DNA from 3 places in the Dermacoccus sp. MPR-E5 genome. Region 1 is predicted to be linked to each of the others. Evidence: predicted binding sites of a transcription regulator. Region 1 holds the regulator's gene; each other region holds the start of a gene.
What was found. The regulator LexA, encoded in region 1, represses DNA repair genes until DNA is damaged. The targets are predictions, from matches to a motif close to TCGAACANNTGTTCGA.

Region 1 (6,424 bases):
TGCCCTGGCTGCCGGGGCTGGCCGGAGTCGTGCTCGCCATTGTCGTCGTGGTCGTGCTCCTGTGCGCGTGGCGGGCCATCGTCTTCACCGGTCGCTTCGGTCTGGTCGCGCTCGGGGTCGCGGGGGCGCTCCTGGCGGCTGTGCTCGCGCCGTTGCCGGGGGAGTCGGCCGCACCGCCCGCGTGGGTCTATGCGCAGTGCGCGGTGGGTCAGGGGGATGCCGCGCTCGTGCGCACCGGGGCGACGCGCGCCGTCATGATCGACGTGGGGCCTGCCGACGGCCATCCCGCGCAATGCCTCGAGCGTCACGGCATCACGACGCTCGACGCCGTCATCCTCACCCACTTCCACGCCGACCACGTGGGTGGACTGGCTGAGGTCTTGCGTGCTTCCGACGCGCCGGTGGCGGTCCTCGGAACGTGGGTCATGGAGGGCGCTCAGGAGAGCGAGGGACTCAAAGGCCGCGGTGCAGCGGCGTCGTCACGATCGCGCGGCGAGCAGGGCGCGTTGGGTTCGGTGCAAGCAGCGCTCGAACAGCCTCGGGCTTCGCTCGGGGCGCTCGCACCGGGACAACGCCTCGTCATCGGCGAGGTGACGATCGAGGTGCTGTGGCCGCGCCGCGTCATGACGGAGGGGTCGGTGCAGAACAACGCCTCACTCGTGCTCGACGTATCGGCGCCCGCGTATCACGCGCTCATGCTGGGCGATTGCGAACGTGAGGCGCAGGCCGCGGTGATCGAACAGGTGCGTCAGAGCGCCCGGCGACGCGCGTTCGACCTCGTCAAGGTGGCGCACCACGGTAGCTCCAACCAGAACGAGCGCCTCTACGAGGCGGCGGCCGCGCGTCAGGCCGTGATCGGGGTGGGCGCCGGCAACGACTACGGCCACCCGACGAAGAAGACGCTCGAACTGTTGGCCCGGCACGACGCGCGGGTGTGGCGTACTGACACGCAGGGTGACGTGGACGCCCTCGCGACGGGTGGCTCGATCAGCCTGCAGGCTCAGCGATGAGCGTGCTGCGCGCTCGGCACCCGTGCTGCCGCGTCGGCGAGGGCTTCAAGGGTGGCGGTGACGGCGGGGACCCGCTGCAGGTCGGGTGTCGTCACGGCGAACACGCAGCGCCGGCTCGACGGCAGCAGCGGCAACGTCACGACGTCCGGATGCGACGTGGAGCGCAGGATCAGCTCGGGGATGAGCGCGACGCCGAGGCCCTCCGCGACGAGGCCGAGAACGGTGACATAGTCCTCCGTCTCGAACGCGACGTCGGGCGCGTAACCGGCGCCCTGGGCGAGGCTGACGAGGTGGCCGCGGCAGCGGGGGCACCCCGCGATCCATGAGGCCCCGCTGAGCTCCTCCATGCGGACGCTCTCGGCTGCGGCGAGGGGGTGATCGCGCGGGACGGTGAGACGCACGTCGTCGTGCAGGAGCCCGCGGGTGAGGAACGGGTCCAGGTCCTCGCCTGCGGGGAGCGGGTCCGCGTCGTCGTACGTGAACGCCACGGCGACGTCGCAGTCGCCGGCACGCAGGCTCGCCAGGGATTCCGGGGGTTCGGCCTCGGCGAAGCTGACCTTGACGTCTGGGAACCGCTCCTTGACGAGTGCGAGGGCGCGCGGGACGAGCGTTGACGATGCCGACGGGAACGCCATGAGGCGCACCCGCCCTGCGCGCAACCCCGCGATGGCGGCGACCTCACCCTCGGCGGCCTCGAGGGCACTGAGGACGGGCGTCGCCGTGCGCGCCAGCACCTGCCCGGCCTCCGTCAGCCGCACCGAGCGGCCGAGGCGCTCGACGAGAGCCGTCCCGGTCTTCTCCTCGAGACGGCGCACCATCTGCGACACGGCCGGCTGAGAATAGCCGAGGGCGGCAGCGGCGGCGGTGAAGCTGCCCTCGTCGCTGATCGCCTTCATGACGCGGAGCCCGGCTGCATCGATCATGCACCAAGAATAACGTGCTCTTATCCATTGTTGAGACAATCGAACGCAGACCTATGGGAGGGGCAGGATGATGAGCGGCGTCGCGGAACTGACCGATTTCGTGCGCGCGGGAGGGCTCTTCGTCCTGACCGGCGCCGGCATCTCGACCGAATCCGGCATCCCCGACTACCGGCGCGCCGACGGCACGCGCCGCACGGTTCCCATGACATACCAACAGTTCCTCGCCACCCACGAGGCGCGTCAACGGTACTGGGCGCGCAGTGCCGTCGGCTGGGAGATCTTCGACGCGGCGGAACCCAACGTCGGGCACGTCGCGCTGGCGCGACTGCAGGGTGGCGGCCTCGTCGATCACCTCGTGACGCAGAACGTCGACGGCCTTCATGCGCGTGCCGGTGCCCGCGACGTCACCGAGCTGCATGGGTCACTCGCGCACGTCGTCTGCGTCGCGTGCGGGACGCGGGAAGGGCGCCGTGGCTTCCAGGTACGCCTGCGCGAACTCAACCCCCAGCTGCCGACGCAGGCGCGCCTGCTCGCCGACGGCGACGCGGACGTCGCGGCCGAGCTGGAGCGCGGCGTCATCGTGCCGGCGTGCCTGCATTGCGCGGCCACGACGATGAAGCCGGACGTCGTCATGTTCGGTGAGTCCGTCGCTCCTGAGGTCGTGGAGACGCAGATGCGGGCAGTGGAACGCTGCCGGGGCGTGCTCGTGCTCGGCAGTTCGCTCAAGGTGATGTCGGGTTACCGGTTCGTGCTCGCCGCCCTCAAGCAGCAGAAGCCGGTCGTCCTCGTCGGGCTCGGCGCGATGCGTGGCGAGGAGCGGGTCGACCTCGTCGTGCGCGAACCCCTCGGCCCGACCCTCACCGCCGTGTGCGACGCGCTGAGGCTCGACCTCGCGACGTCCTGACGTCTCGGCGTCGAACGTCGGGGCGCAGAAGGGGCTGAGAGTCGAGTTGAAACCACGCGCTGGAGCGACCCGCGCGGCGCGGCCAGCGCCTCAGATGCTGCGCAGGACGGCCGTGACCTTGCCCATGATGCTCGCGTGGTCGCCGTCGATCGGGGAGTAGGCCTCGTTCGCGGGCATGAGCCACGTCTTGCCCTCGCTGCGGCGCAACGTCTTGACCGTGGCCTCCGAGTCGAGCAGTGCCGCGACGATCTCCCCGTTGGCGGCGTCGGCCTGGCGTCGCACGACGACCCAGTCGCCCTCGCAGATGGCCGCATCGATCATCGAGTCGCCGACGACGCGCAGCAGGAACAGCTCGCCGTCACCGACGATCTGACGCGGTAGCGGGAAGACGTCCTCGACGGCCTGCTCGGCGAGGATCGGGCCACCGGCCGCGATGCGGCCCACGACCGGCACGTATGACGGCGTGGGTCGCTCGTCGCCCGAGCCCGTCTCGTCGTGCTGCGACTCGGATAGCGCAGACACGGCGTTGCCGCGGTAGCCGCGGGTCGCCGCACCCGAGTCGGGGGAGACGACCTCCATGGCGCGCGGGCGGTTCGGGTCGCGGCGCAGGTATCCCTTGCGCTCGAGTGCGGCGAGCTGATGGGCCACCGAACTCGGGCTCGTCAGACCGACGGCCTCGCCGATCTCACGCAGGCTCGGGGGGTAGCCGCGCTCGTCGACGGAACGTCGGATCACGGTGAGCACCTTGTGCTGGCGTGGCGTCAGCTTGCCCGGCGTGCGCTCCTGCATCGAATGAACGTCACCCATGGTGTGACCCCTCCTGGTCCTCGTCGCACGTCGGTGGTCGCGGTGGCGACACGTGCACCCTCCGGCGGGACGGAAATGCCCGCCATGACGGGGTTGTCGGTGCGCGGTGCTTGTGTATCTGACATCACCCACAGTACGCGGTGTCGCACACAGTTTTCAAAAATGTGTACGAAGAAATCCGTGCGCGCCGTTCGAAAGCACGTTCGGGTGTCGTACAGTTGTTCTATCGCACGCGTGTTCGATCGGTCCCTCCGGGCTGACCGGGTCGCGTGAGGAAGCCGCACCGGTGACGGTGTGGCGGCGCCTCGGGGGGTGTCCCGAGAGAAGGAGTGGTTTCGATGGTTGCTTCGAGTACTGCAGTTCGACGTGAGCCCGTGCTGGGTTCGGGTGTCGACGTGCGCCGCGTGGCGCGGGTCGACGCTGCGGCATCCCGCTCGCACCTCCACCTCGTGCCCACGGGTGGCGCGGTGCAGGTCGTCACGAACTCTCAGAGCGTTCGTTTCGCCCGTCGTCGCTTCACGGCCGTGTGCGTGGCTCTCGTCGTCGTGGCGGGTGCCATCCTCGCGGGCCGGGCGATGGCGAGCGGTGTCGACGGTACGCAGCGGCACGAGGTCACCGTTCGCGCGGGGGAGACGCTTTCGCAGATCGCGGCGCGTGAGATGCCGGGCGTGCGCAACGACCAGGCGGTCGTCGCGATCGAGCACGAGAGCAACCTCGGCTCGTCGCAGGTGCAGGCCGGCCAGAAGGTGATCATCCCCGCACCGTGAAGTGTGACGATCGCCATCATCGGGTTCGAGGGTTGGAGGGGGTGTGAGTCGCCTCCCCCCGGCTGGCGCAGGATTCCGCGGCGCATGAGTGGCGGGGGTCGTCGCGAGGTTGCGCAGGGCGAGTAGACGCGGCCTCAGTGCTGTTGCGCGTCGGGTCTCAGGGGCCTAATATCTCTACATGTGGGGCCTTGGCCCCCGCTTCACCCTAGATGTTGATTCTCCTTCGCTGATGTGCATCTGCGCTCTGAGGCCGGAATCCCGGGGTGGAGCGCCGTCGTCCCGAGTGTCCCAGCCCCGTCGGAAGGTTTGACGTGCACTGTCCGTTCTGCCGCAACACCGACTCCCGAGTCGTCGATTCGCGCTCGAGCGAGGACGGCACCTGCATCAAGCGGCGCCGTCAGTGCCCGAACTGCGGCAAGCGGTTCTCGACGATGGAGACCGCGAGTCTCACGGTCGTCAAGCGTTCCGGGGTCAGCGAGCCGTTCTCGCGCGACAAGGTGATGTCCGGGGTTCGCAAGGCGTGCCAGGGCCGCCCGGTCACCGACGACCAGTTGGCCGTTCTCGCCCAGCAGGTGGAGGAGTCCATCCGCTCGAAGGGCGCCGCCGAGATCGACGCCCATGACGTGGGCATCGAGATCCTCGGGCCCCTGCGCGAACTCGACCACGTCGCCTATCTGCGCTTCGCCTCCGTCTACCAGGCCTTCGAATCGCTCGAGGACTTCGAGACGGCGGTCAGCGAGTTGCGTCAGTACGCCACCTCGGCGTCCTGACCCCGCGCGCCTGCCGAGGGCGCGCCCCCCAGATCACCCTCACGTACCAGCTCACCCCACCTGCCAGGAGGCTCACGGTCATGACCGAGACGACGAAGGCCCGCGCCAAGACGGGACGCCGCACCGGCGGCGTCACGATCGAACGCATTTTCACCACGCCCGGCGTGCACCCCTACGACGAGGTCACCTGGGAGAAGCGGGACGTCCTCCAGCAGAACTGGAAGACGGGCGAGACGATCTTCGAGCAGTCGGGTGTCGAGTTCCCCGACTTCTGGTCGCTCAACGCCTCCACGATCGTCACGACCAAGTACTTCCGTGGCGCCGTCGGCACGGACGCGCGTGAAAGCTCCCTCAAGCAGCTCATCGACCGCGTCGTGCTGACCTATGCCAAGGCCGGGCGCGACAACGGCTACTTCGCTACCGACGAGGACGCGCAGATCTTCGAGCACGAGCTCACCTACGCCCTGCTGCACCAGGTGTTCTCGTTCAACTCGCCCGTCTGGTTCAACGTCGGTACCGCGAGCCCGCAGCAGGTCAGCGCGTGCTTCATCCTGTCGGTCGAGGACTCGATGGATTCGATCCTCAACTGGTACAAGGAGGAGGGCTTCATCTTCAAGGGCGGCTCGGGCGCCGGTCTCAACCTCTCCCGCATCCGCTCCTCCAAGGAGCTGCTCTCCTCGGGCGGCACCGCATCCGGCCCGGTCTCCTTCATGCGCGGCGCCGACGCCTCGGCCGGCACGATCAAGTCCGGTGGCGCGACGCGTCGCGCGGCCAAGATGGTCGTCCTCGACGTCGACCACCCCGACATCGAGGAGTTCATCGAGACGAAGGCGCGCGAGGAGGACAAGATCCGCGCGCTGCGTGACGCCGGGTTCGACATGGACCTTGGCGGCCGCGACATCGTCTCCGTGCAGTACCAGAACGCCAACAACTCGGTTCGTGTGAACGACGAATTCATGCAGGCGGTCGTCGACGGCGGCAGCTTCGGTCTGCGCGCCCGCGACACCGGTGAGGTCATCGAGACCGTCGATGCGCGTGAGCTGTTCGACAAGATCAACAAGGCCGCGTGGGAGTGCGCCGACCCGGGCGTGCAGTACGACGACACGATCAACGCGTGGCACACGAACCCCGAGACGGGCCGCATCACGGCGTCGAACCCGTGCTCGGAGTACATGTCGCTCGACAACTCGAGCTGCAACCTCGCCTCGCTCAACCTGCTGAAGTTCCTCAAGGAAGACGACAC
Region 2 (6,424 bases), on a different contig from region 1:
CCGATGGGGACGACGTACTCGGTGAGCCCTTCATGCACCGTCTCGAGACCTTCGATGGCCGACATGACGGAGATCGCCGGCGTGATGACGCTGTCGCCGAAGAACAGGGACGCGCCGATGACACCGAGGATCATGACGATGCCCCAGCGTTTGCCGCCCTTGGGCACGCCCTGTCGCACGAGCGCGGCGAGCGCCATGATGCCGCCCTCGCCGTCGTTGTCGGCGCGCAGGACGAACAGGACGTACTTGATCGTCACGATGATGGTGAGTGCCCAGAACATCCAGGAGATGACGCCGTAGATGTCGCTCTCGTTGGCGACGACGGCGTTGTGGTCGACGTTGAAGACGCTCTGCACCGAGTACAGCGGACTGGTGCCGATATCACCGAAGACGACGCCCAGGGCGCCGAGCATGAGCGCGGCCATGCCCTTCTTGGCATGGCCGCCGGGGTTCGACTCGGGGGTGGACGCGCCCTCGCTCGTCACGCTCGCTTCAGTACTCACCCGGAAAGTATGGGGCCACCGCCCCTGCGCGCGCCACACGGGTAGCAGATACGCCTGTGTCATAGGGTCGCGGGCATGGAATCAACGCCACGGACCGTCATCGGGGTGCTCGCGGTGCAGGGCGACGTCGTCGAGCACGTCCGCATGCTGGAGGACGTCGGCGCGCATGCCGTGCGCGTTCGTCGTGCCGCGGATCTTGCGAACGTCGACGCACTCGTCATCCCCGGCGGGGAGTCGACGGTCATGATGCGCCTCATCGCTCAGGGAGACCTCCTCGAACCGCTGCGCGAACGCATCGCCGCGGGGATGCCGGCCTACGGCTCGTGCGCCGGCATGATCCTGCTCGCCGATCGGATCCTCGACGGGACGGCGGGTCAGCAGACGCTCGGCGGGCTCGACGTCACGGTGCGGCGCAACGCGTTCGGTCGTCAGGTCGCCTCGTTCGAGGCGGACGTCACCGTCGACGGCGTGGACGGCGGCCCGGTGCGGGCGGTGTTCATCCGCGCGCCCTGGGTCGAGGAGGTCGGCGCCGGCGTCGAGGTGCTCTCCAGCGTCGCGCTGCCGACGGGCGGTGAGGCCGTCGTCGCCGTGCGTCAGGGCAATCTGCTCGCCACGTCGTTCCACCCGGAGGTGACGAACGACGCGCGCGTCCACGCCCTGTTCGTGCGCATGGTCGAGCACGCTCGCGGATGACGACTGGGGCCGCGGCTCGCGACGGCGCTAGACTGGCCCGCGATCCGAGCGAGCGCGCCCATCTGCCGTCGCGTTCGCCCCGCGCCCCGCATCGGGCGTGTTCGAGCACGGCAGCACGAGCATCCGAGAGGCAGACATGAGCGGTCACTCCAAGTGGGCGACGACGAAGCACAAGAAGGCTGCGATCGACGCCAAGCGCGGCAAGCTGTTCGCGAAGCTGATCAAGAACATCGAGGTCGCGGCCCGCTCCGGCGGCGGTGACCCGACGGGCAACCCGACGCTGTACGACGCCATCCAGAAGGCGAAGAAGTCGTCGGTGCCCAACGACAACATCGACCGCGCCGTCAAGCGCGGCTCCGGCGCCGAGGCCGGTGGCGCCGAGTACCAGGCCCTCACGTACGAGGGCTACGCGCCCGGTGGCGTCGCGCTGCTCATCGAGTGCCTGACGGACAACAAGAACCGCGCCGTCGCCGAGGTCCGCACCGCGTTGCAGAAGAACGGTGGCTCGATGGCGGACTCCGGTTCGGTCGCCTACCTGTTCAACCGCAAGGGCATCGTCATCGTCCCGAAGGCGCAGGGCGACAAGCCCGACACGACGGAGGACGCGCTGCTCGAGATCGTGCTCGAAGCGGGCGCGGAGGATGTCAACGACCTCGGCGAATCTTTCGAGATCGTGTCCGAGGCGGGTGACTTCGTCGGCGTGCGTGAGGCGCTGCAGGCCGCCGGCATCGACTACGACTCGGCCGAGGCGTCGTTCGTGCCGTCGATGGAGGTGCCGCTCGACAAGGACGGCGCGAAGAAGATGTTCCGCGTCATCGAGGCCCTCGAGGACTCGGACGACGTGCAGAACGTCTTTGCCAACGGCCAGGTCTCTGATGAGGTTCTCGCCGAACTGGACGCCGAGGACTGATCCCGGTCGTTCCGTGAGTGATCGACGGGCGGGGCCCCGCGGGGCACGGCCGTCGCGTGCATCGGGTACGGTGGATGCGAACAAGTGTTCTATCGGGTGCGTCGTTCGCACCCGTCGAGGCCGGAGGTGTGACGTGCGGGTGCTCGCTGTCGACCCCGGTCTGACGCGCTGCGGCGTGGGCGTCGTCGCGACGGGCCAGGGCTCGACGTTGCAGATCGTGACGGTGGGGGTCATCCGTACCTCGGCAGACCTGCCGTTGCACGAACGCCTCCACGAGTTGCGCGTCGAACTGGACGCCGTGTTCGAGCGCACCCACCCCGATGCGGTCGCCGTCGAGCGGATGTTCGCGCGCCACGACGTCTCGACGATCATGGGCACCGCGCAGGCGTCGGCCGTCCCGATGCTCGCCGCGGCTGAACGCGGCCTGCCGCTCGGGCTGCACACGCCCTCGGAGGTCAAGGCGGCGGTGACGGGTAACGGGCGCGCCGACAAGGCGCAGGTGACGACGATGGTGACGCGCATCCTCGGCCTCGAGGCCGCTCCCAGACCGGCCGACGCCGCCGACGCGCTCGCCCTCGCCATCTGTCATCACTGGCGCGGTGGCGGGTTGGCGCGCCGGGGTGCGAGCGCTGACGGAGCGTCGGCAGCGCCGGCCGCCGTCGCGTACCGGCAGGCTGCGGCTGCCGCGGCGCGACGTTCCCGCTCGGCGAGCAAGACATACCGTGACGCCCTCGGTGCCGCGTCCCAGAGCGCGCCTGCCACTCGACCCGCCAACAGGGGAGTTCGCCCATGATCGCCAGCCTCACCGGTGAGGTGCTCACCGCCCGTCTCGACAGTGTCGTCGTCGAGGTCGGTGGCGTGGGTCTGCTCGTCCACACGACGCCGGCAACCGCCGCCGCGGCACGCCCGGGGGAGTCGATGCGCCTCGCGACGTCCCTGGTCGTGCGTGAGGATTCGCTGACACTCTTCGGCTTCGCCGACGACGACGAACGGGCCCTGTTCGAGCAGGTCCAGACGGTCAGTGGCGTGGGGCCGCGTCTCGCCCTCGCGATGCTCGCCGTGCACCCGCCGCAGCAGCTCGCCACCGCGATCGCGGGCGGCGACGTCAGGGCGCTGACGAAGGTGCCCGGCATCGGCAAGAAGGGTGCCGAGCGCATCGTCCTCGAACTGCGGGACAAGGTCGTCTCCGTCAGTGGTGGCGGCGGGGAGGCGGCGCCCCAGGCCGTCGTCCCGGCCACTGCGGGTGACGACCAGGTCGCCGAGGCGCTCATCGGGCTCGGCTGGAGCGCCAAACAGGCCGAGGACGCCGTCGCCAAGGTGGCTGCCCGTCCTGAGGCCGAGGGCGCGAACACGCCCACCGTGCTCCGGCTGGCGCTGCGCGAGCTGGGCCGATGAGCCCGTCCCACTTCGAGGACCACAGCGCCGACGTCTCGCCGCGCCTCGTCGACCCCAACGGCACCGAGGACGAGCAGCAGCTCGAAGCGGCCCTGCGGCCGAAGAAGCTGGCCGATTTCCCCGGGCAGCCACGCGTGCGCGAGCAGTTGAGCCTCGTCATCGAGGCGGCACGGCGCCGAGCGACGCCGCCCGACCACATCCTGTTCTCCGGCCCGCCCGGCCTGGGCAAGACGTCGCTCGCGATGATCGTCGCGAGTGAGCTCGAGGCGCCCATCCGCATCACGAGCGGCCCTGCCATCCAGCACGCCGGTGACCTGGCCGCCATCCTGAGCTCGCTCAACGAGGGGGAGGTGCTCTTCCTCGACGAGATCCACCGCATGGCCCGCCCCGCGGAGGAGATGCTCTACCTCGCGATGGAGGACTTCCGGGTCGACGTCATCGTCGGCAAGGGCCCAGGGGCCACCGCGATCCCCCTCGAGCTGCCGCGCTTCACCGTCGTCGGTGCGACGACGCGCGCCGGTCTGCTGCCGGCGCCACTGCGCGACCGCTTCGGCTTCACCGGCCATCTCGACTACTACGACGCGGCCGACCTCGCCGACATCCTCGCCCGCAACGCCGACCTGCTCGGCGTACCCGCGACACGTGAGGGCATCACCGAGATCGCCGGCCGCTCCCGCGGCACGCCGCGCATCGCCAACCGGCTGCTGCGCCGGGTGCGTGACTACGCGCAGGTGCACGGGCGCCACGTCGTCGACCTGACGTCCGCGCGTGCCGCGCTCGAGCTGTTCGACGTCGACGACGACGGCCTCGATCGCCTCGACCGCGCGGTGCTCGAAGCCCTGTGCCGACGCTTCGGGGGTGGGCCGGTCGGGCTGTCGACGTTGGCCGTCGCCGTCGGTGAAGAACCCGACACGGTCGAGACGGTGGCCGAGCCGTATCTCGTGCGCGAGGGCTACATGATCCGCACGCCGCGTGGGCGTGCCGCGTCACCGCGGGCGTGGACGCACCTCGGGCTGCGCCCGCCGGACGGGCACTTCACCGAGACATTTCAGCGCGACACCGACGACGGGGGCGGACGTTTCACCGGGTAGGGTGGTGCGGCCACCGCTCGAGTCCGCGCACCGCGCACCGGTGAGAGCGCGCGAGGCGCTTCGAGACCTGACGTGAGGACCCACATGCCGTACCTGGTCGCCGAGTCGCAGGCGGGAAGCTCGGGCTTCCCGATCCTGCTCGTGCTGCTGCCCTTCCTCCTGCTCGCGCTGATGTTCTTCACGCAGCGTCGGCGCTCCCAGGCGACGATGCGCGCGCAGGCCGCGCTTCGCGTCGGTGACGAGGTGCGCACGACGAGTGGGCTGTTCGGCACGCTGCGCGAACTCGACGACGTCAGTGGACACCTCGAGATCGCCCCCGGCACCGTGGTGAGGTTCGATCGTCGGGCCCTGCTGCCCGCAGCCCCCGACGAGATGGAGAAGGGTCGATGAGCACGCCCGCAGGCGCCGAGCGCGCCGACGAGAACCGTTATGCGGTCGATTCGAACCGCCCCGCGGCGCGCAAGAAGCCGAAGCACACCAACCCCAAGCGTGGCTTGGCCGTGCTTCTCGCCCTGTTCCTCGTCCTCGTCGGTGGCATCGCTGCGACGGGACATTGGACACCGAAGCTGGGGCTCGACCTCGAAGGTGGGCGCACCGTCGTCCTCGAACCGGTCGTCACAGGCGGCAAGAGCGTCAACTCGAGCCAGGTCAAGCAAGCCGTCGACATCATCCGCAACCGCGTCGACGCCACCGGCACGTCCGAGGCGGAGGTGACGACGCTGGGGGAGAAGGACATCGTCGTCTCCATCCCCGGAAACCCCAGCCAGCAGGTGCTCGACTCGCTCTCGCGCAGCTCGCAGCTCAACTTCCGCGCAGTCATCGCCGCCGCGCAGGGCAGCACGACGGGTACCTCGCCGTATCGCCTGCCCGAGGTCGTCAACCCCTCGAACGCCGCCAAGAACGGCGCCCCCGGCTCGGCGTCCGCGTCACCGTCTTCATCGGCCTCCGCTTCGGGTTCTGCGTCGAGCTCGGCCTCGTCGTCACCGTCGTCCAGTTCGAAGGACCGACTGCCGGCCGCATTCAAGACCGCCGGCCCGGCCAACGCGAGCGACCCGGCGTGGGGAAACGAGAAGGTCGACTCGGTCTGGGTCAAGGCCGGTATCGCGACCCCGTCGACGACGTACAACCAGCTGCTGCAGCTCTACGCCTGCACCCCGGCCTACCAGGAGGTGGCCGCGGCCGCCCCTGACAACAAGCCGACCGTCATGTGCGCGAAGGAGGGCAACGAGAAGCTGCTCCTCGGCCCGGTCGAGATCAAGGGTTCGCAGCTGACGGACGCGAGCAGCGGCCTCGACACGAACCAGCAGGGCAACCAGACCGGCGAGGTCGCGGTCAACCTGTCGCTCAACGGCTCGGGCAAGACGGCCCTGGCGAACGTGACGCGTCGCGTCGCCCCGCTCGAGCAGCCGCGCAACCGCTTCGCCATCGTCGTCGACGGTCAGTCGATCTCGGCGCCGGCCGTGCAGGCCCCGCTGACGGACGGTCAGGCGAAGATCACCGGTGGCTTCACCGAGTCGAGCGGCAAGCTGCTCGCAGACTCGCTGAAGTTCGGTGCGCTGCCGATGTCCTTCAAGGAACTCACCTCCGACCAGGTCAGCCCCCAGCTCGGCTCCGACCAGCTGACGAAGGGTCTCATCGCGGGAGCCATCGGCTTCGGCCTCGTCGTGCTGTACTCGCTCATCCAGTACCGCGCGCTCGGCCTCGTCACCGTCGCGAGCCTGCTCGTCGCCGCGGCGATGACCTACCTCGCCGTCACGCTGCTCGGCTCGCTCAACAACTTCCGCCTGTCGATGGCGGGTGTCACCGGCCTCATCGTCGCCATCGGCATCACG
Region 3 (6,424 bases), on a different contig from region 1:
CCACGCTCCCGTCGCGCGGATCGAGACCCCACGCGGGCCGGTGCGGCGCACGACGCCCCGCACGAGGAGCATCCACGCGTGGAAGACCGTGTCGGCGTAGGGGCCCTGGACGTCCTCGAAGAACGTCGCGTCGGCCGGGCCCGTACCGTCGTCGACGGTGAGGAAGATGACGCGTCGCCCCGAACGCACCGGCGGTGTCTGCGTGGCGACCTTGATGCCGGCGCACCACACCGTCTCGCCGCCGTGCAGCGACGCGAGGTCACAGGCCCGGCTGACGCCCAACGCCCGCACGAGAGGCGCGTAGAACTGCATGACGTGCCCGCTGACGTCCAACCCGAGGATGTCGAGCTCGGCCCGCACCTTCTCGGCCGGGGTGAACTCGGGCAGGCCACTGCTCACCGCCTCACCGTCGTCGAGCATGTCGAAGGCCAGCTGCGAGCCGTGCGTCTCGTACCGCTCGTGCGGCCGTCGCCCCTGCGCCTGACGACGCGCCGCCTCGACGCTGTCGAAAGCCATCACCGTTCCTACGTCCCCGTCCGCGTTCACAGACGCGCCCACGCCCGGGGCCGAACTGATCATGCGACGGCGAGCGCCACGCGTCAGACGCGCCGAGGCGTGCCGATCCAACCGTTCGAGGTCGTCGAGCTCGAGCAGCAGATCTCGCCGCGTCGGTGCGCCGCATACGCCGGGTCGTCCGGTGCCGTGCAGTGCGTCGAAGGCGCCGACGAGCAGCAACCGCTCGACGACGGGCCGGTTCAGACCCGCCCGGCGCCACACGTCCGTCAGGCTCGTGTAGGGCTGGCCCTCCACGAGTGACGTCATCTCGCGCTCGCTCATACCCTTGACGTCGAGGAAACCGATGCGCAACCCGAGATGGTCGTCCTCGCTGCCCTCGCCCGGCACGCGCTCGATGCGGTACTCGCGGCGCGAGGCGTTGATGTCGACGCCCAGCACGGGCACGCCGAACGTCCGCACGTCGGCGAGGATGAGTCGCTTGGGGTACATCCCCGGGTCGTGGGTGAGAACGCCTGCGACGAACGCGGCGAGGTGATGGGTCTTCAACCACGCCGACTGGTAGGTGGGGACGGCGAACGCGGCGGCGTGCGCCTTGCAGAAACCGAACGAGGCGAACGCGGCGAGTACCTCCCAGATGCGGTCGCGTTCCGCACTCGTGTAGCCGCGGTGCTGCGCGGCCTCGCGCCACCACAGTTCGATCTTCTCCTGCCCGGCGCTCGAGCCCATCGCCCGTCGCACCTCGTCGGCCTGCGCCAACGTGATGCCGGTCGTCTGCGCGAAGATGCGCAGCACCTGTTCGTGGAAGACGACGACACCCATCGTCTCCTCCAGCGCCGGGCGCAGACTCTCGTGCAGGTACTCGGGCGGCGCCCACCCCTGCCGCGCGCGCAGGAACGGAGTGATCATGTCGCTCTTGACCGGCCCGGGGCGGAACAGCGAGATGTCGATGATGAGGTCTTCGAAGCGCTGCGGCCCGAACTTGCCGATGAGTTCCCGCTGCCCGGGCGACTCGATCTGGAAGCACCCCAGGGTGCGCGTCGTGCGGATGAGTTCGAAGGTGGCCTCGTCGTCGAACGGCACGCACTCGGGGTCGTCGAGGTCGACGACGACGCCCTCGACGCGTTCGATCTCGGCGACGGCGTGTGCCATGGCCGACTGCATGCGGATGCCGAGCACGTCGAGCTTGAGCAGCCCCAGCGTCTCGACGTCGTCCTTGTCGAACTGACTCATCGGGAAACCGAGCCAGCTCGCCTCCATCGGAGTGCGCTGCGCCAGCCCGGCGTTCGACAGGATCACCCCGCACGGATGCAGCGCGATGTGCCGCGGCAGCCCGTCGAGGCGCTCGACGAGGTCGAACAGCCGGTCGAGCTCCGGTTCGGCGAGCCCGCGCGCCCGCAGCTCGGGCAGCTCCTCGATCGCGTGCCGCACGTCCCGGGCCGCGACGTGCGGGAAGGCCTTCGCGATGACGTCGACGTCGGCCGGCACCATCCCGAGCGCGGCACCGGCGTCACGGATGGCGTGGCGCACCCGGTAGGTCTCCATCATCGACACGCACGTCACCCGCTCCCCGCCGAAGCGCTCCATGATGCGTTCGTAGATCTCGGTGCGGCGCGCCGACTCGACGTCGATGTCGATGTCGGGCAGCGACGCGCGGGCCCTCGTGCAGAACCGCTCCATGAGCAGTCGGTGCTCGATGGGGTCGACCCCGCTGATGCCGAGCAGATAGGTGATGAGGCTGCCCGCGCCCGACCCGCGGGCCGCGACGCGCCCGCCCATGTCGCGGATGAGGTCGCAGACCTGCGCGACGGTGAGGAAGTACGTCGGATACCCGAGGTGACGCACCACGTCGAGCTCCTCCTCGAGCCGCTCCAGCACCTCGCGCCGTTTCGCCTTCGACGCGTGCGGGTAGCGTCCGTTCACCGCGGCGTGACAGCGCTCGCTGAGCACCCGCTGCGGGTCGGTGCCCATCAGGCCCAGCACCTCGACCTCGGGCAGGTGCACCGCCCCGATGCCGATGTCTCGGAACGGGTGCTGGACGCACGCCTGCGCCAGTCGGTCGCTCGCCCCGATGAGCTCGAGCGCGGCGCCGAGATCACCCAGCCCTTCGGCGAGCGCCTCGGCCTGCGCCAGCATCTGCGCCTCAGGGCGCAGATGGCCCTGAACGCTCGTGCGATCCAGGTGACGCAGGTCGAGCGCCACCCCACGGCGCGCCGCGTCGAGGACGTCGGCAGTGATCGCCTCGTCGACCTCACCATGGCGCACCCAGCCGCTCAGCACGGCGGGCACGCCGCACCGACGGGCGAGGCGCCACAGGTTCGTCGCGTGACGCCGACTGGCCATCGCCTCGGGCGGGCCGTCGTGGCAGGCCACCTCGAGGGCGAGCGCACCGTGCGGGAGAGCGGTTCGCCAGCGACGCACCAGGGCCTCGGCTTCGGCGTGACGACCGCGCAGGAGTGCCTGCCCGACGTCCGAATCCGGGCCGAGGAGCACCGTGAGTGCCGGCTGGTTCGGTTCGCTCTCGTGCGTGACGTGCGCGGCCACCCGGTCGAGACTCGTGGCGGGCGCGCCGCGCTCACCGCTCAGATGAGCGTCGGTGACGAGACGGCACAGCTGGGCCCACCCCAGCCCCGGCGCGAGCCCCGACGCCGCACCGCGGGCGAGGACGGTGACGCGCGGGCTCCGCTCGTCCCGCGCCGGGCCACCCTTGGCGGGGGTACGCGCCCGCAGCACGCGCTCGGGCGCCAGCGCGAGGTCGACGCCGAGGATCGGCTCGAGGCCTGCGGCGGTGCACGCCTCGACGAACTTGACGCTGCCGTACAGACCGTCGCGGTCGGTGAGCGCGAGGCGTCCGTACCCGAGCTCGGCGGCGCGGGCGACGAGTGTCGCGGGTGGGGTCGTGCCGTACTGCAGCGAGTACGACGAGGCGACCCGAAGGTGCGTGAACTGCATGGTTCACCTCACCTGGACCGGGGTCATGCGCGAACCGACCGGCGCGAGCGGCGGGAGACCGGCGTGCTCGAGGACGATCTGCAGGAACGTCTCGGCCTGCCGCACGAGATCGTCGGCCTCTCGTGCGGCGGGCACGAGGATGCCTGCGCTCACGGCGCGGCTGCGGCGCCCGCTCTCGGTGAAGAACGCCGCCCATTCACCCAGCTCGGGCGCGTGCTGGGCAAGCGTCACCCACGCACTGCGCGGCTTGGAGCTGAGGCTGCGCGGCGCCTTCCACGCGAGCAACCCAGCAGCGGCGCGCAGCGCCGCGAGATGCGCCGCGACGTAGCGCTGCGAACTCGTCGAGACGGTGCAGGCCTCGACGAGGGTGTCGTGGGAACGCGCGACGAGGTCGAGCAGATCGGTGGAGCAGACGGCGGGGACGTCGTTCGTCGAGGTGACCGACGTCGACGTGGTCGGGGCTGTGGTCAGGGTCGTCATGGGGCACTTCCTTCGTCGATGGGGCGGGAACGGACGGTTCAGTCGATGAGCTCAGTCGGTGAGGGCGCGCAGCGACCAGCGCTCACCGTGGTGCACGAGGTGGAAGACCCCGCTCGAGGCGCGGCGCCCGGCCGTCGCCTCGACACGCCAGGTGCGTTGCTCGAGCCGGCGCTGGACGTCAGGGGCGCCCTGCTCGTCAGGTGTCGTGGGACGGGCCGGATCACGCCACCACGGCACCCGTTCACGCCAGGTGTCGAGCACCTGCGTCACTCGGTAGCGACGCCCGCGCCACTCGAAGACCACGGGCCTGCCGCACGCGTCGACCCCCATGGCGACGACGTCGTCGTACTCGCGCATCACACGACCTCCTCCTCGGTGGAGGGCAGAGCCCTCCCCACGAAAAATCGAACTTCTGTTCGATGAGAAGAATGTACGACCGACGTCTGACAACCCCGTCAGGTCGCGGTTCCCACGCCGCTACGCGTAGGCTCACGGGTAGCCGATCTGGAAAAGGAAACGCACCGTGCCCGACTCTCTCGATGCGCCGCGCCTGCTCGAACGACTGCAGGAGACCCTCGATGCCGAGGTGAGCCATCAGCGCGACGTCCTCGCCCCCCTCGGCGGCCAGACCGACCTCATGCTCGACGCCGTCGCCACCCTCCTGCGCGGAGGCAAACGTGTGCGTGCGTCGTTCCTGTACTGGGGTTACCGCGCCGCCGGTGGAGCCGACAGCGACGCCCTCGTGCGCTGCGCCGCGTCGATGGAGCTGTTCCAGGCCGCCGCGTTGCTGCACGACGACGTCATGGACGCGAGCGACACCCGACGCGGCATGCCCGCCGCGCACCGGGCGATGGCCGCCGCGCACCGCAGCCGCGGTCTCGACGGTGACGCCGACCGCTTCGGCGAGGCCGGCGCCATCCTGGCCGGCGACCTGTGCCTGACGTGGGCCGACGAGATGTACGCGACGAGCGGCCTGCCCGCCGACGAGGTCGCGCGCGGCCGCGCCGTCTTCGACCTCATGCGCACGCAGCTCATGGGCGGTCAGTTCCTCGACGTCCTCGAGGCCTCGACGCCCTGGGCGACGATGGGCACGCCCGAGCGCATCGCGCGTGCGCTGCGCGTCATCCGTTTCAAGAGCGCCAAGTACACGATGGAGCACCCCCTGCTCATCGGTGCGGCGAGCGCGGGCGCCTCCCCCGACGTCACGCAGGCCCTGTCGCAGTACGGTCTCGCGCTCGGTGAGGCCTACCAGCTGCGTGACGACCTGCTCGGCGTCTTCGGCGACCCGGCCCAGACGGGCAAGCCCGCCGGCGACGACCTGCGCGAGGGCAAGCGCACCGTCCTCGTCGCTCACCTGCTCGACGCCGCCGGTGACGAGCCGGAGGTCGGCACGTTCTTCGCCGAGCGTTTCGGCCACGACGACCTGCGCGAGGACGAGGTCGAACGCATCCGTGTGCTCGCTCGCGAATCAGGGGCCGTCGACGCCGTCGAAGCGTGCATCGCCGAGGGCGCTCAGCGTGCCCGCGCGGCGTTGGACGGCGTGCGCAGCCAGGTGCCGGCCGACGCCTACGCCGCGCTGGAGGCGTTCATCGAGTCGACGACGGCCCGCACGTTCTGACGCGGCAGCTCGCGATCAGAACGCGTCCTCCATGGCGCGCTTGCGCACCTCGGCCTTGCGGCCCGCGCGCAGCATGTCGATCGGTGCCCCGTCGATCGGGAGGGTCTCGTCCGGCGTGCACAGCCAACGGATGGCCTCGTCGTCGTCGAACCCGCCGTCGTTGAGCACCGTGACGGTGCCCATGAGCGAGGCGAGCACGCCGCCGCCCTGGATGAAGGCGGCCGGCACCGCGACGACGTTGCGTTCCCCGACGCGGCTCGCGATGATCTCGCGGTCGGCGATCATCTGACGCACCTGGCGCAGCGACATGCCGAGCGCCTCGGCGAGGTCGGGTACGGTCAGCCAGTCGCCGACGAGGGTCTCGAGGTCAGGTGCGGTTGCGTCATTCACCCTCACAGGGTGCCAGAGACTCTCTCATCGGCGCACGTCGAGCGCGCCTCCACCAAAACGTCACAGCCGCGACCTAGCGTGGACACATGCCCGCCCTTCTCGCCCTGCCCGTCGCCGTCCACAGCGCCGCCCAGCCCGTGCACCACCAGCTGCGCGGCCCGCAGTCGCACGCCGAGACGCCGACGTCACACCGCGCGAACGCCGCGAAGAAGCCGGTGCGCAGGATGGCGACGACGCGCGTGCGCGTCGGCGACACCGTCTACGGCATCGCGCGACGCATGCACTCCAGCGTCGCCGCCATCGTCAAGGCGAATCCCGGCATCGAGGTGCGCCGCCTGCTCCCCGGCACGACGCTGCGCGTCCCCGTCGCTACCTCCGCCGCGCACACGCCGTCACCCCACCCGGCGACGAAGCCCACCCGTGCGGCGACGAAACCCGCAGCCACGCCGCACCCGGGCCCTTCGACGCACG

Region 2: ruvC (crossover junction endodeoxyribonuclease RuvC) is a predicted target of LexA. The motif match lies at 2,183-2,198, and genes of this name have one in related genera.
Region 3: AC1RS9_RS03535 (DUF6504 family protein) is a predicted target of LexA. The motif match lies at 4,350-4,365, and genes of this name have one in related genera.

The regions. Positions count from the first base shown of each region.
Region 1 covers NZ_JBXASS010000013.1:66,753-73,176, forward strand. Annotated here, with positions in the region: gene AC1RS9_RS11075 (ComEC/Rec2 family competence protein) at 1-1,010, shown strand, start outside; gene AC1RS9_RS11080 (LysR family transcriptional regulator) at 1,001-1,933, opposite strand; gene AC1RS9_RS11085 (Sir2 family NAD-dependent protein deacetylase) at 2,004-2,837, shown strand; gene lexA (transcriptional repressor LexA) at 2,928-3,644, opposite strand; gene AC1RS9_RS11095 (LysM peptidoglycan-binding domain-containing protein) at 3,983-4,411, shown strand; gene nrdR (transcriptional regulator NrdR) at 4,723-5,181, shown strand; gene AC1RS9_RS11105 (vitamin B12-dependent ribonucleotide reductase) at 5,262-6,424, shown strand, end outside.
Region 2 covers NZ_JBXASS010000003.1:90,789-97,212, reverse strand. Annotated here, with positions in the region: gene AC1RS9_RS02975 (potassium transporter Kup) at 1-503, opposite strand, end outside; gene pdxT (pyridoxal 5'-phosphate synthase glutaminase subunit PdxT) at 579-1,196, shown strand; gene AC1RS9_RS02965 (YebC/PmpR family DNA-binding transcriptional regulator) at 1,333-2,106, shown strand; gene ruvC (crossover junction endodeoxyribonuclease RuvC) at 2,240-2,899, shown strand; gene ruvA (Holliday junction branch migration protein RuvA) at 2,896-3,501, shown strand; gene ruvB (Holliday junction branch migration DNA helicase RuvB) at 3,498-4,592, shown strand; gene AC1RS9_RS02945 (preprotein translocase subunit YajC) at 4,677-4,982, shown strand; gene secD (protein translocase subunit SecD) at 4,979-6,424, shown strand, end outside.
Region 3 covers NZ_JBXASS010000003.1:218,359-224,782, forward strand. Annotated here, with positions in the region: gene AC1RS9_RS03525 (DNA polymerase III subunit alpha) at 1-3,465, opposite strand, end outside; gene AC1RS9_RS03530 (SAV_6107 family HEPN domain-containing protein) at 3,469-3,945, opposite strand; gene AC1RS9_RS03535 (DUF6504 family protein) at 3,997-4,302, opposite strand; gene AC1RS9_RS03540 (polyprenyl synthetase family protein) at 4,469-5,563, shown strand; gene AC1RS9_RS03545 (Rv2175c family DNA-binding protein) at 5,579-5,953, opposite strand; gene AC1RS9_RS03550 (lytic transglycosylase) at 6,040-6,424, shown strand, end outside.